3 regions of the Burkholderia thailandensis E264 genome follow, and region 3 is predicted to be linked to each of the others. Evidence: predicted binding sites of a transcription regulator. Region 3 holds the regulator's gene; each other region holds the start of a gene.
What was found. The regulator LexA, encoded in region 3, represses DNA repair genes until DNA is damaged. The targets are predictions, from matches to a motif close to ACTGTATNNNNATACAGT.

Region 1 (4,683 bases), 1.7 Mb from region 3:
TGCGGCCGCCCGTCGGTGTGTAGCGGATCGCGTTGTCGATCAGGTTGCCGAGCATCTCGCGCAGCATCACCGGATGTCCGTCGATGCGCAGCGGCGCGGCGTCGGCGTCCGGGCCTTCGTAGCCGAGGTCCATCTGTTTCGCGAGCGCGGCCTGCACCCAGTCGCGCACGGCCTGCCGCGCGAGCGACGCGATCTCGACGGGCTCGAACGTGAGCCCTGTCGCGCGGTTTTCCGCGCGCGCGAGCGCGAGCAGTTGCGTGACGAGCCGCGCCGCCTGCCCGGAGCTCGTCGCGATCTGCTCGAGCGAGCGCGCGACGTCGTCCGGCACCTCGTGGCGCAGCGCGAATTCGGCCTGCGTGCGCAAGCCGGCGAGCGGCGTCTTCATCTGGTGTGCGGCGTCGGCGATGAAGCGCTTTTGCAGCGTGATGTTCTGCTCGAGGCGCGCGAGCAGATCGTTGAACGACGTGACGAGCGGCTCGATCTCGGGCGGCGCGCGGCGCGCCTCGACGGGCGACAGGTCGTCCGGGCGCCGGCCGCGGATATGCGCCTGCAGCGCGGTGAGCGGCGCGAGCCCGCGCGACAGCCCGAACCAGACGAGCAGGATCGCGAGCGGCAGGATCACGAACTGCGGCAGGATCACGCCCTTGATGATGTCGTTGGCGAGCGCGTTGCGCTTGTCGAGCGTCTCGCCGACCTGCACGAGAACGGGTTGCGAGCCCGTCGCGCCCGGCAGCGCGACGCTCGTGTACGCGACGCGCACGTCGTTGCCGCGCAGCAGATCGTCGCGGAATACGACGACGCCGGGCGGCGGCCGGTCGTCGTCGCGCGGCAGCGGCAGATCCGCTTCGCCCGCGACGAGCTCGCCGCGCGTGCCGAGCACTTGGAAGTAGAGGTTGTCGACGTTGTCGGCGCGCAGGAAGTCGAGCGTCGCCTGCGGTAGCTTCAGTTCGGCGACGCCGTTGACCGGCGCGATCTGCCGCGCGAGCACGTACGCGTCGGTTTCGAGCGCGCGATCGAACGGGCCGTTCGCGATCGTCTTCGCGACGAGATAGGTGACGGCGATGCTCATCGGCCACAGCAGGAGGAGCGGCGCGAGCATCCAGTCGAGAATCTCGCCGAACAGCGAGCGGGGGCGAGGGCCTTCGGCGGGGTCGGTTTCGTCCGGCGGCGCGAACGGGTTCTCGTAGCGGGCGTCGCGCGCGGCGTCCGCATCGGGCGCCGCGGCGGCCGCACGGTGCGCGGCGTGGAAGGAACGGACCGGCATGGCCTTCGGCCGCTCGCTCGTGGGCGGCGCTAGCGCAGCGACTGGCTCGCGCCGGCTTCGGCCGGCGGCGGCGCGGCGCCGGTCGGCGCGTCGCTCGCGGGCGCGGGCGCCGCCTTCTCGAGGCAGTAGCCGAGGCCGCGCACGGTCGTGATCCGCACGCCGCTCGGCTCGATCTTCTTGCGCAGCCGGTGGACGTAGACCTCGATCGCGTTGTTGCTGACTTCCTCGCCCCATTCGCACAGATGATCGACGAGCTGCTCCTTCGATACCAGCCGGCCGATCCGCTGCAGCAGCACTTCGAGCAGGCCGAGCTCGCGCGCGGACAGCTCGAGCACGCGGTCGTTCGCATACGCGATCCGGCCGACCTGGTCGAACGACAGCGAGCCGTGCCGCACGACGGTCGGCCCGCCGCCCGCGCCGCGCCGCGTCAGCGCGCGCACGCGCGCCTCGAGCTCGTTGAGCGCGAACGGCTTCGCCATGTAGTCGTCGGCGCCGAGATCGAGCCCTTTCACGCGCTCGTCGACGCTGTCGGCGGCCGTCAGGATCAGCACGGGCAGGTTCGAATTGCGCGCGCGCAGGCGGCGCAGCACGTCGAGGCCGGGCATTCTGGGCAGGCCGAGATCGAGGATCAGCAGGTCGAAAGCCTGCATCGACAGGGCCGTGTCGGCCTCGACGCCGTTCCTCACGTGATCGACGGCATAGCCCGATTGGCGGAGTGACCGGGTGAGGCCGTCCGCGAGTATGCTGTCGTCTTCGGCGATGAGAATTCGCATGATGCGCAACCGGTTGCCGCTCCGCGGCAATGGCGCTGCGCGCGGCTGTCTCCGAAATATGCGGCGATGCCTGCCTGCAACGCGGGCTTGCATAAACCACTGTTTTTTTATACAGTGTCTGCATTCGCGCACCTAACGGCTTGCTGGTCGTGTCGAAGCCGGTGCGTCCGTATCAGACGCTGCTCATCATAGCAAAGGACGATTCATGGAAGAAAGCAAGAAAGGCTCCGGGCTGACTGCCGAAAAGAGCAAGGCGCTTGCCGCCGCGCTCGCGCAGATCGAGAAGCAGTTCGGCAAAGGGTCGATCATGCGGCTCGGCGACGGCGAGGCGGTCGAGGATATCCAGGTGGTGTCCACGGGCTCGCTCGGTCTCGATATCGCGCTCGGCGTCGGCGGCCTGCCGCGCGGCCGCGTGGTCGAAATCTACGGGCCGGAATCGTCCGGCAAGACGACGCTCACGCTGCAGGTGGTTGCCGAGATGCAGAAGCTCGGCGGCACCGCGGCGTTCATCGACGCGGAGCATGCGCTCGACGTCCAGTATGCGTCGAAGCTCGGCGTGAACGTGCCGGAGCTGCTGATCTCGCAGCCGGACACGGGCGAGCAGGCGCTTGAAATCGTCGACGCGCTGGTTCGCTCGGGCTCGATCGACATGATCGTCATCGACTCGGTCGCGGCGCTCGTGCCGAAGGCCGAAATCGAAGGCGAGATGGGCGACGCGCTGCCCGGCCTGCAGGCCCGCCTGATGTCGCAGGCGCTGCGCAAGCTGACGGGCTCGATCAAGCGCACGAACTGCCTCGTGATCTTCATCAACCAGATCCGGATGAAGATCGGCGTGATGTTCGGCAATCCGGAAACCACGACGGGCGGCAACGCGCTCAAGTTCTATTCGTCGGTGCGTCTCGACATCCGCCGGATCGGCTCGATCAAGAAGAACGACGAGGTGATCGGCAACGAAACGCGCGTGAAGGTCGTCAAGAACAAGGTGTCGCCGCCGTTCCGCGAGGCGATCTTCGACATCCTGTACGGCGAAGGCATTTCGCGCCAGGGCGAGATCATCGATCTCGGCGTGCAGGCGAAGATCGTCGACAAGGCGGGCGCATGGTACAGCTATAACGGCGAGAAGATCGGCCAGGGCAAGGACAATGCGCGCGAATTCCTGCGTGAGAATCCGGAAATCGCGCGCGAGATCGAGAATCGCATTCGCGAGTCGCTTGGTGTCGCCGTGATGCCGCAGGACGCCGGTTCCGAAGCCGAGATCATGGACGAAGAGGAGTAATGCGCAAGAACCGGCAGGGCGCGGATTCGCAACAGGCGGGGCGCGGTGCGCGGGCTGTGTCCGCCGACGAACCTCACGCCGAACGTGAAACGCACCCGACGGTTTCGGGCGAGGGGCGGCCGGCCGGCCGCCCGGCAGCGAGGGCATCCGACGATGCCCTCGTTTCCTTTCGGCGATCGGTTGCGTTTGAAGCGGCCGAGCCGTTCGACCCATATGAATCGTTCGATGCGCACGATGTCGCGCGGCGGTGTGCGCCGGCAAGTGCGGATGGTGCGGATCGCGCAGGTGGCGGCGGCGACGCGCGTCGCGATGCGGTTGACGGTGGCCGGGCTCGCGGCTCTCGCGCCGCGGAGCGTTCGCGTGCGGCGGTGGGTTTCTCGTCCGCCGCAGAGCGGGGGGAAGTCGCCGGCGACGTCTATACGCGCACGAGCCAGGCCGGGAGCCGGTCGCGGCGAGGCGCATCGCCGCGCCATGCCGAATCGCCCGCGTCGGACGATGCGCAACGCTCGTCGGCATCGCAACGTCCGGCGCGGACGCTGAAAGGGCGCGCGGTCGCCTATTTGTCGCGCCGCGAATACAGTCGCGCGGAGCTTGCGCGCAAGCTCGCGCCGTACGCGGGCGAAGGCGACGATATCGAGTCGCTGCTCGATGCGCTAGAGCGGGAAAATTGGCTGTCCGATTCGCGGTTCGCCGAAAGTCTCGTGCATCGCCGCGCGTCGCGCGTCGGATCTGCGCGCATCATCAGCGAATTGAAGCGTCACGCGGTCGGCGACGCGCTAGTCGAGTCCGTCGGATCGCGGCTGCGCGAGAGCGAGTTCGAGCGCGCGCACGCGGTCTGGCGCAAGAAGTTCGGCGCGGCGCCGCAAACGCCGGCGGAGCGCGCGAAGCAAGCGCGCTTTCTCGCGATGCGCGGTTTCTCGAGCGCGACGGTCGCGAAGCTGCTGAAAGGTGACGTCGACGAATTCGGAGGCGATTGAGCGGGGCAAGCCCGCTCAATCGCCGTGATTTCGCTGATTGGTCTCCATCGGCTGAAGTCCGGGCTGACCATCGAGCCGGGGCGGGCGTTTCGCGAGAAAGCCTTGCAACGGCCGTGCAAACCGCTACGATGCCCGGCCGATTGCCGATTGCCGATTGCCGATTGCCGATTGCCGATTGCCGCCCAATCTCCCCAAACCCCTTGAAACCCGCACGGGGCCAGACCGGGCAGGCGCGGACGATATGTTAGAATCGCCGAGTTTCCCTCTTCGGCTTCACTTTCCGCATGCCGCTACCCGAGCCCGTATCCCGACAGTTGCGCCATCGCCGCGCAATTCGAGCGGAAGCCTACGAGCGTGCCGACGGCTTGTGGGACATCGAAGCCTGCCTGACCG
Region 2 (4,683 bases), 970 kb from region 3:
CCAGAAGGCCGCCGAGTTCGCGAAGGAGCGCGTGCAAAGCCGTCCCGTCGACGGCTCCGCGAAGCAGTCGGTGACGATCATCCATCATCCGGACGTGCGCCGGATGCTCGCGACGATGCGCGCGCTGACGGAAGGCGCGCGTGCGCTGTCCTACGTGGCCGCCGCGCATAGCGATCACGCGCACCGCGCGGCCGACGAAGGCGTGCGTGCGAAGCATCAGGCGATCTACGAATATCTGGTGCCGATCGTGAAGGGCTGGAGCACCGAGATGGTCAACGAGGTCGCGAGCCTCGGCATCCAGGTGCATGGCGGGATGGGCTTCATCGAGGAAACGGGCGCCGCGCAGTACTACCGCGACGCGCGCATTCTCGCGATCTACGAGGGTACGACCGCGATCCAGGCGAACGACCTCGTCGGCCGGAAGACGGTGCGCGACGGCGGCGCGGTCGCGAAGGCGCTCGTCGGCGAGATCCGTCAGACGGCCGAAGCGCTCGGCGCGCACGATGGCCCGGCGTTCGCCGCAATGAAGGCGCAACTGGAGAACGGCGCGCGTGCGCTATCGGCCGTCGTCGACTTCGTCGTCGCGAACGTGAAGGGCGATCCGAACGCGGTGTTCGCCGGCAGCGTGCCGTATCTGAAGCTGGCGGGCGTCGTGCTCTGCGGCTGGCAAATGGCGCGTGCGCTGCTCGTCGCGCAGCAAAAGCGCGCCGATGATCCGAAGTTCTACGACGCGAAGATCGCGATCGCCCAATTCTATGCGGAGCACATCCTCGCGCAGGCAAGCGGGTTCGAAGCTGCGATCGTCGGCGCGAAGGGCGGGCAGGGCGTGTTCGCGCTGACGGAAGACCAGTTCTGAGCGTCGGGGCGGCCGCCAGGCGCCGCAACGCGGAACGGCGCCCTCGGGCACCGTTCTTTTTGGAGAGGCGGCCGCTGCACACGGGCCGCCTCGGTCGCGCGTCAGCGCGTCATGCGTACGCGGGGCGATGCTCGCCGTCCGTCTCGCTCAGGTAGCGATGCACCGACAGATCGTCCGCGCGGATCGCGGGCTTCTTGCCGGACATCAGATCGGCGAGCAACTGGCCGGAGCCGCACGACATCGTCCAGCCGAGCGTGCCGTGGCCCGTGTTCAGGAACAGATTCGGCACGGGCGTGCGGCCGACGATCGGCGTGCCGTCCGGCGTCATCGGCCGCAGGCCGGTCCAGAACGACGCGTTCGCCGTGTCGCCGCCGCCCGGGAACAGGTCGTTCACGCACATTTCGAGCGTGTCGCGGCGCGCCTGGCGCAGTCGCTTGTCGAAGCCGACGATCTCCGCCATTCCGCCGACGCGAATCCGCTCGTCGAAACGCGTGATCGCGATCTTGTAGGTCTCGTCGAGCACGGTCGACACGGGCGCTTTCGCCGCGTCGACGATCGGCGCGGTGATCGAATAGCCTTTCAGCGGATACACCGGAATCTTCACGAGATTCGCGACGAGGTTCGTCGAGAACGCGCCGAGCGCGACCACGTAGGCGTCGGCGCGCACCATTTCGCCGCCGCACTGGACGCCCGCGATCTTGCCGCCCGCGACGGCGAGCGCATCGATGCGCGTGTTGAAGCGGAACTTCACGCCGAGCTGCTCGGCGAGCGCGGCGAGACGCGTCGTGAAGAGCTGGCAGTCGCCCGTTTCGTCGCCCGGCAGGCGCAGGCCGCCCGTCAACTTGTGCGACACCGCGGCGAGCGCCGGCTCGGCTTTCTTCAGTTCGTCGCTCGACAGCAGCTCGAACGGCACGTTCGCTTCCCGCAGCACGGCGATGTCCTTCGCGGCGCCGTCGAGTTGCTGCTGCGTGCGGAAGACCTGCAGCGTGCCGCCCGTGCGGCCTTCATACTGGATGTCCGTCTCCGCGCGCAGCGCCTGCAGGCAATCGCGGCTGTATTCGGCAAGGCGCACCATCCGGCCCTTGTTCAGCGCATAGCGCTCGGTCGTGCAGTTGCGCAGCATCTGCCACATCCATTGCAGTTGGAAGCGCGTGCCGTCGAGGCGGATCGCGAGCGGCGCGTGCTTCTCGAACATCCACTTGACGGCCTTCAGCGGCACGCCGGGCGCGGCCCACGGCGCCGCGTAGCCGGGCGAGATCTGGCCCGCGTTCGCAAAGCTCGTGTCAAGGGCGGGGCCGGCCTCGCGGTCGATCACCGTGACTTCATGGCCCGCGCGCGCCAGATAATAGGCGCTTGCCACGCCAACCACGCCACTGCCCAAAATAACCACACGCATAGCTGCTCCGGATAGAGAAAACGCCGGACGGCGCGCGGCGCATCCGATGCGCTCTGCGATTTCCGTTCGACCTAGTTTTTTGCGCTATGTTATGGTTGATCAACCAGGTTTTGTTATTGTATTTTTTTGATTTTCAGTAAAAAGAGATGAGAACTCAACGTCAGCCGGTACGCGCGCTCGACAAGCTCGATCGGCGCATTCTGAAGTTGCTGCAAGAGGACGGGCGCATGGCGATGAAGGACCTCGCCGAGCGCGTCGGCCTGACGGTCACGCCGTGCATCGAACGGGTGCGGCGGATGGAGCGCGACGGCGTGATCACCGGCTACCACGCGCGTGTCGATCCTTCGCAGCTTGGCGCCTCGCTGCTCGTGTTCGTCGAGATCACGCTCGATCACAAGAACGGCAACATGTTCGAGCAGTTTCGCCGCGAGGTGATGAAGATCGACGAAGTGCTCGAATGCCATTTGGTGTCGGGCGACTTCGACTACCTGATCAAGGCGCGGATCGGCGAGATGGCCGATTACCGGAAGCTGCTCGGCGACATCCTGCTTCAGTTGCCGGGCGCCGTACAATCGAAGAGCTATGTCGTGATGGAGGAGATCAAGGAGACGCTGATGATCGCGGTCGACGAGTGAGCGCGCGAACGCCTGCCCGAAGCGCTTGGCACAAACCGCCAATTACTGTATGTTTATACAGTAATTGGCGGTTTTGTCATTGGCGGCCCGGGCCGCGTACCAGAGGCACGATGAGCGAACGATCCGACGTCGAATATCCGGTGGCGCCGCCCGCGCCCCGCAAGGGGCGCGGCGCGGTGGGCAACCTGCAGGGGCGCTACGAGACCGTCGAGCGCGAGACGGTAGACGACGGCTGGGCGCGCGACGACGATGGCGAGCCGCCCGTGCCGTTGCGCACGCAGGTGTTCGAGGAGCGAGCGAGGACGATCCTCACGCGCAATGCGTCGCCGGATATTCCGTTCAACGTGTCGCTGAACCCTTATCGCGGCTGCGAACACGGCTGCATTTACTGCTTCGCGCGGCCGACGCACAGCTATCTCGGGCTGTCGCCGGGGCTGGATTTCGAGAGCCGGATCTACGCGAAGATGAACGCCGCGGAGTTGCTCGAGCGCGAGCTCGCGAGGCCGCGCTACGTGCCCGAGCCGATCGCACTGGGCGTGAATACGGACGCGTATCAGCCGGTCGAGCGAGAACTGCGGATCACGCGGCAACTGATCCAGGTGATGCGCGACCACGGTCAGCCGTTCGCCGCGATCACGAAGTCGTCGCTGATCGAGCGCGATCTCGATCTGCTCGTGCCGATGGCCGAGCGACGGCAGGTGATGGCGGCCGTGACGATCACGACGCTCGATCCCGAGCTCGCGCGTGCGCTCGAGCCGCGCGCCGCGACGCCGGCGCGCAGGCTTCGGACGATCCGCGCGTTGCGCGACGCCGGGGTGCCGGTCGGCGTGAGCGTCGCGCCGATGATCCCGTTCGTCACCGAACCCGATCTCGAACGCGTGCTCGAGGCGTGCGCGGACGCGGGCGCGACGCACGCGAGCTACATCGTGCTGCGGCTGCCGTGGGAAGTCGCGCCGCTTTTCACCGAATGGCTCGCCGCGCATTTCCCCGATCGCGCGGAGCGGGTGATGGCGCGCGTGCGGGACATGCGCGGCGGCAAGGATTACGACGCGGATTTCAGCCGCCGGATGAAGGGCGAAGGGATGTGGGCCGATCTGCTCAAGCAGCGCTTCCGGATGGCGGTCAAGCGTTGCGGGCTGAACGAACGCGCGCGAGGGATTCTCGATTTCTCGCAATTTTGCGCGCCGCAGCGATCGACGCCGATGAGGTCGCACCCACAGCCGCGCGAGGCGGCGCAAACGAAAGACCATCCGCAACTCAGCCTGTTCTGAGCGACACGGGCGGCGCGTCGTGTCACGCTGGCTGAGCCGGCGGATGCGTCATTGCGAAATTTGCTTGGCGGCTTCGACCTGCGATTCGAAATACGTCTGGAACGCAAGCGCGAGCCCCGTCATCAGCAGAAATGCGCCGATCAGCAGCGAAAAGATGACGACGAACACGACACCCCAGCCGGAGCGGCTGTGGCGGCCCGTCTCGGCATTGAATTGCGCGTCCCACTTGTCGTCGGCGCGCAGCCCGTAGACGAGCGCCGCGAGAAACGCGGCGAGCAGCGATATCGCGCCGGGCACGGCAAGCCACCAGCCGAGCGCGGCGGCCCGTCCCGATGCGGCGAGCAACAGGAAGCCGGGAATGCCGACGATCGTCGCCAGCAGGTGCGCCCAGCCGGCGAGGTCCTTCCAGCCATACAGATAGAAGCGGTGCGCGCCGAGCGAGCCGAACAGGAAGGCGAGCAGTGCGGTAAGCGTCTTCGAGCGAAAGCGGGGCGGCGTGGACGTGCTGCTGGACATGTCGGGGGG
Region 3 (4,683 bases):
GGGAGATCCTTCAAGAGGGCGTCGACTGGCTGACCGAGCGCGGCGTGCACGCGCAGGGGCATTTCGCGTTCGGCTATCCGATCGACGAGATCGCGAATCTCGCGACGAAGCTGAACGTCGATCTCGTCGTGGTCGGCCATCGTTGCCGCAGCGGCTTGTCGCGATGGTGGATGGGGGCCGGCAATACGCAACTGCTCGATCGCGTGTCGTGCAGCATTCTGGTTGCGTGTTCGTCGCCCGCCGAGCAGAAAGCGGAGAGCGCGAAGGAAGCTACCGCGACAGCCGGGCACTGACGGGCTGCCGGTTTCGCCGGCCGGCGAAACCGGGATCGACGGAGCGGCTCTCCCTGGCCGCCGGCCTTCGGCGGTATCGGCTCGATCGGGACAATGGACCAAACCGGTTCCACCCCGTCCACGACGAAGGGCGCGCGGACGAATATCCCGGCGGTTTGCTTCGACGCGGGGCGCATGCCACCGTCAGTCAGCTCGCGCGCGGCTGACGCGCCCGCGCAGCATGCGGCAGGCGCATGTGCCGATGTGCGTCACCCCAGACGGGCGTACAGCGCACCGGCCCTCGAGTCCCGGGCCGGATTCAATCGTCGTGTAAATCGACCGCCGACAATTTCCAGCCGAAGATCCCGCTGCGACGAAAGACTGCGGCATAACGCGCGCCGCCGTCGTCGCGGCGATACGTGACGACGAATTCGTCGACGCTTCGATAGCCGGCGCTTGTTTGCGGCGATCGGCCGGACGGCGCGCCCGATGCGGCGGACGGCATGCCCGGCGTGGGGGCGGCTTGCGCTGCCGCACCGCTTGCCGCAGGCGACGGACCCAGCGCGGCCGCTGAGTCGCCCGCGCTGCCCGACGGCGTGCTTGCGGCGTTGGAGGCGGCCACGGTTGGACTTGCCGCTTGATCGCCGGGCCGATTCAATCCGGGGAGCCGTTGTCCGGGCCGCGCACGCGGCGGCACGCCGCTCATCAGCATGGCGACGCCTTCAGGTGTCGCATAGGCATCGACGAGCGGGCCAACAAGCGCCGACCCGATCATCGCGCCGATGATCGCGAGCGGGTTGTCGCGCGTCCGCGCGTCGATGCGCCGCATCAATTCATCGGTCAATTGCTGCTTCAGGCTGATTCGCAGCGCGGGGAAATCGACATACGCGCTGATCGCCTGCGCGTCGCGCGCGTCGATCGCCTGCTTCATCTGCCTGAGCGCGAGATAGGGCGATGCGTACGCATACACGACCAAGCCCGCGGCGACAATCAGCGCCGCGATGATCGACGCCGGTTTCAGGAAGCGCCCTCGCGGGCGCGCAGTGGAATTCAAAGGGCCTCTCCGACGAAAGGAACGGACCAGGGGCTTCGTCATTCGCGTGAACAGGCCCTAGCAGGCTGCTGAAAGCCCCTCGCCTTGACCACGAGATCGCTGCGTAAAAGGATGTCGTATGCGATGGGTCGCAACGCTGCTGACGGATCGTCGTGGCTGGACCGCTCGCGAGCGGTCCGGCCACGGTGCATTGCCGTATGACGGCCGCGCTTGGGCAGCCAGCCGCAGCGGCCTCAACGGGTGATCGACCGGCACAAGATCTTCCAGCTTTACCGTCGTGAACTGCGGTTCTTGCATCTCGTCCGTTCCACGCGTCGGCTCACCTGCTCGAGGTCGTGAACACGATATCTCTAACGCACCGCTCTGTGGGCCCGCTTGCACCGTTCCCAATTTCAACAGCCTGCTAGGCCATCACAGGCCTTGTTGCGTCAGCGAACGTTCCTCGGCGATGCATCGATCGATCATTCGGCAGATCGCGTCGACCGTGCCGACCATGATGAATCGCGACGGCCCATGATAGACGCGAACCGGGGCGCGCCTCGCGGGCTCCGCATGATGGAGCGAACCGTTCAGCGATACGCGCGCGAACGCCGGAAGCGCAGACGGCAGCAGCGACGGCTGCGCGTTGGCGTTGTCGCGAGCATGAGCGGCGACGAGCGGTGTGCACGGCGTACGCCCGCGCAGATGGCGCAGACGGCCGAATTGGCGGAAGGGCAGCAGGCGGGCGAGGCGTTCCATAGGGTTCTCCAGATCCAGTCGAATGGCGGATAGACGGGCGGGGCCGCGGCTGGCCGAAAGGCGATCAGAACTCACCCGGGCGGATCAGCCCGACGGCGATGCCTTCTAGCGCGAATTCCGCGCTGCCGGCCTTCACGAAGATGTTCTCGTAGTCGGGATTCTCGGCGATCAGCTCGACGCCGCCCGGCCGGCGCTTCAGGCGCTTGACCGTGACGTCGTCGCCGAGCCGCGCGACGATGATCTGGCCGTCCTTCGCCTCGGCGCGCTTCTGCACGGCGAGCAGATCGCCGTCGAGGATGCCGGCGTCGCGCATCGACAGGCCGCGTACCTTCAGCAGGTAATCCGGCTTGCTCGAGAAGAGCGCCGGGTCGCACGCGTAGTGCTGCGAGATATGTTCCTGCGCGAGGATCGGGCTGCCCGCCGCCACACGGCCGACGAGCGGCAGCGACAACTGCATCAGCGCCGCATGCGGCAGCGTCAGCTGATGCGGCGCGTCGTCGAGGCCGAGCAGACGGATGCCGCGAGACGCGCCCGCCGCCAGTTCGATCACGCCCTTGCGCGCGAGCGCCCGCAGGTGCTCCTCGGCCGCGTTCGGCGAGCTGAAGCCCAGCTCGGCGGCGATTTCCGCGCGCGTCGGAGGAAAGCCCGAGCGCTCGATCGCGCGACGAATCAAGTCGAACACTTGCTGCTGGCGGGCGGTGAGTTTGATCATGGCATGACTGTATGGATAGACAGTGAGCTGTATTTTTATACAGTGTCGCGGGAAATTCAAGCGTTACTTGAGGTTCCGCGCTATCGCGGCGATTCCGTCGCGATCCGGCCGCGTCGAAGCGGCGCTTCGGGCGCGATAGCCGAGATCCGGGCGCGCCTTACCACTTTTGAGTATTAAAAAATGAGGAACGATTATTTTTAATGATGAAACCTGTTCGTTAGACTGGCCCGACATCGCAAACAAATCGCAAGAAACCGTAACGAACGACCCACGCATTTGGAGAACAACGGATGGTCAAGCGCAACACGGGGCCGGCAGGCGGGGCGCGCCGTCTCATCGCATCATTCGCGCTCGGCGCGGCGGCGGTGCTTGGCGCCCTCACGCCGGCGCTCGCGGACACGACGTTGCTGAACGCCTCATACGATCCGACGCGCGAGCTCTACCAGGACGTCAATCAGGCGTTCGGCAAGGAGTGGAAGGCGAAGACGGGCGAGACGGTGAACTTCAAGCAGTCGCACGGCGGCTCGGGCGCGCAGGCGCGCTCGGTGCTCGACGGGCTGCAGGCGGACGTGGTCACGCTCGCGCTCGCGTACGACATCGACGCGCTCGCGAACAAGGGCCTCATCAACAAGGATTGGCAGAAGCGCTTGCCGGACAACGCGTCGCCGTACACGTCGACGATCGTGTTTCTCGTGAGGAAGGGCAATCCGAAGGCCATCAAGGATTGGGACGATCTCGCGAAGCCGGGCGTGTCGATCGTCACGCCGAACCCGAAGACCTCGGGCGGCGCGCGCTGGAACTACCTCGCCGCGTGGGCGTATGCGCAACACAAGCCGGGCGGCAGCGTGCAGACGGCGAGGGATTTCGTCACGAAGCTGTACAAGAACGCGGGCGTGCTCGATTCGGGCGCGCGCGGCGCGACGACGAGCTTCGTGCAGCGCGGCATCGGCGACGTGCTGATCGCGTGGGAAAACGAGGCGTTCCTGTCGATCAAGGAATTCGGCGCCGACAAGTTCGAGATCGTCGTGCCGTCGGCGAGCATTCTCGCGGAGCCGCCCGTGGCGGTCGTCGACAAGGTCGTCGACAAGAAGGGCACGCGCAGGCTCGCCGACGCGTACCTGAATTTCCTGTACAGCCGGCAAGGGCAGGAGATCGCCGCGCGCAACTACTACCGGCCGCGCTCGAAGGACGTGCCGGCGGCGCTCACGAAGCAGTTCCCGAAGCTCAAGCTGTACACGGTCGACGACACGTTCGGCGGCTGGACCCAAGCGCAGAAGACGCATTTCGCCGACGGCGGCGTGTTCGATTCGATCTACCAGCCGCAGTGAGCGCGCGCGTGTGCGGCGCGCCGCACGCGCGCGCCGTTTCGCGACAACACGATATCGGGTTCGGCGGACGCGCGTTGCAGCGCGTCCGCCGAGCCGTTGAACCCATGTGCATCACCCTGGAAGAGCATTCCGCATGACGACGTTCACCTTCCGCAAGCCGAGCGCGCTGCCCGGATTCGGCGTGACGCTCGGCATCACGCTGGCCTATCTGAGCCTCGTGGTGCTGATCCCGCTCGCCGCCACCTTTCTGAAGACGGCCACGCTCACGTGGGACCAGTTCGTCGCCGCGACGACGTCGCCGCGCGTGCTCGCGTCGTACCGGCTCACGTTTGCGGCCGCGCTGGGCGGCGCGCTCGTGAACGCGGTGTTCGGCTTTCTCGTCGCGTGGGTGCTCGTGCGCTACACGTTCCCGCTCAAGCGGCTCGTCGACGCGATCGTCGATTTGCCGTTCGCGCTGCCGACGTCGGTCGCGGGCATTTCGCTCGCGGCCGTGTACGCGCAGAACGGCTGGATCGGCAGCCGTCTCGCGCCGCTCGGCATCAAGATCGCGTTCACGCCGCTCGGCGTGCTCGTCGCGCT

Region 1: recA (recombinase RecA) is a predicted target of LexA. The motif match lies at 2,136-2,153, and genes of this name have one in related genera.
Region 2: BTH_RS20660 (PA0069 family radical SAM protein) is a predicted target of LexA. The motif match lies at 2,932-2,949, and genes of this name have one in related genera.

The regions. Positions count from the first base shown of each region.
Region 1 covers NC_007651.1:738,635-743,317, forward strand. Annotated here, with positions in the region: gene BTH_RS15465 (sensor histidine kinase) at 1-1,264, opposite strand, end outside; gene BTH_RS15470 (response regulator transcription factor) at 1,294-2,037, opposite strand; gene recA (recombinase RecA) at 2,243-3,313, shown strand; gene recX (recombination regulator RecX) at 3,313-4,290, shown strand; gene BTH_RS15485 (DUF2889 domain-containing protein) at 4,575-4,683, shown strand, end outside.
Region 2 covers NC_007651.1:1,865,419-1,870,101, forward strand. Annotated here, with positions in the region: gene BTH_RS20645 (acyl-CoA dehydrogenase) at 1-856, shown strand, start outside; gene BTH_RS20650 (D-amino acid dehydrogenase) at 966-2,252, opposite strand; gene BTH_RS20655 (Lrp/AsnC ligand binding domain-containing protein) at 2,399-2,887, shown strand; gene BTH_RS20660 (PA0069 family radical SAM protein) at 2,998-4,158, shown strand; gene BTH_RS20665 (NINE protein) at 4,207-4,674, opposite strand.
Region 3 covers NC_007651.1:2,838,016-2,842,698, reverse strand. Annotated here, with positions in the region: gene BTH_RS24865 (universal stress protein) at 1-293, shown strand, start outside; gene BTH_RS24860 (DUF2939 domain-containing protein) at 592-1,326, opposite strand; gene BTH_RS24855 (hypothetical protein) at 1,738-2,064, opposite strand; gene lexA (transcriptional repressor LexA) at 2,129-2,776, opposite strand; gene BTH_RS35770 (hypothetical protein) at 2,780-2,953, shown strand; gene BTH_RS24845 (sulfate ABC transporter substrate-binding protein) at 3,067-4,104, shown strand; gene cysT (sulfate ABC transporter permease subunit CysT) at 4,238-4,683, shown strand, end outside.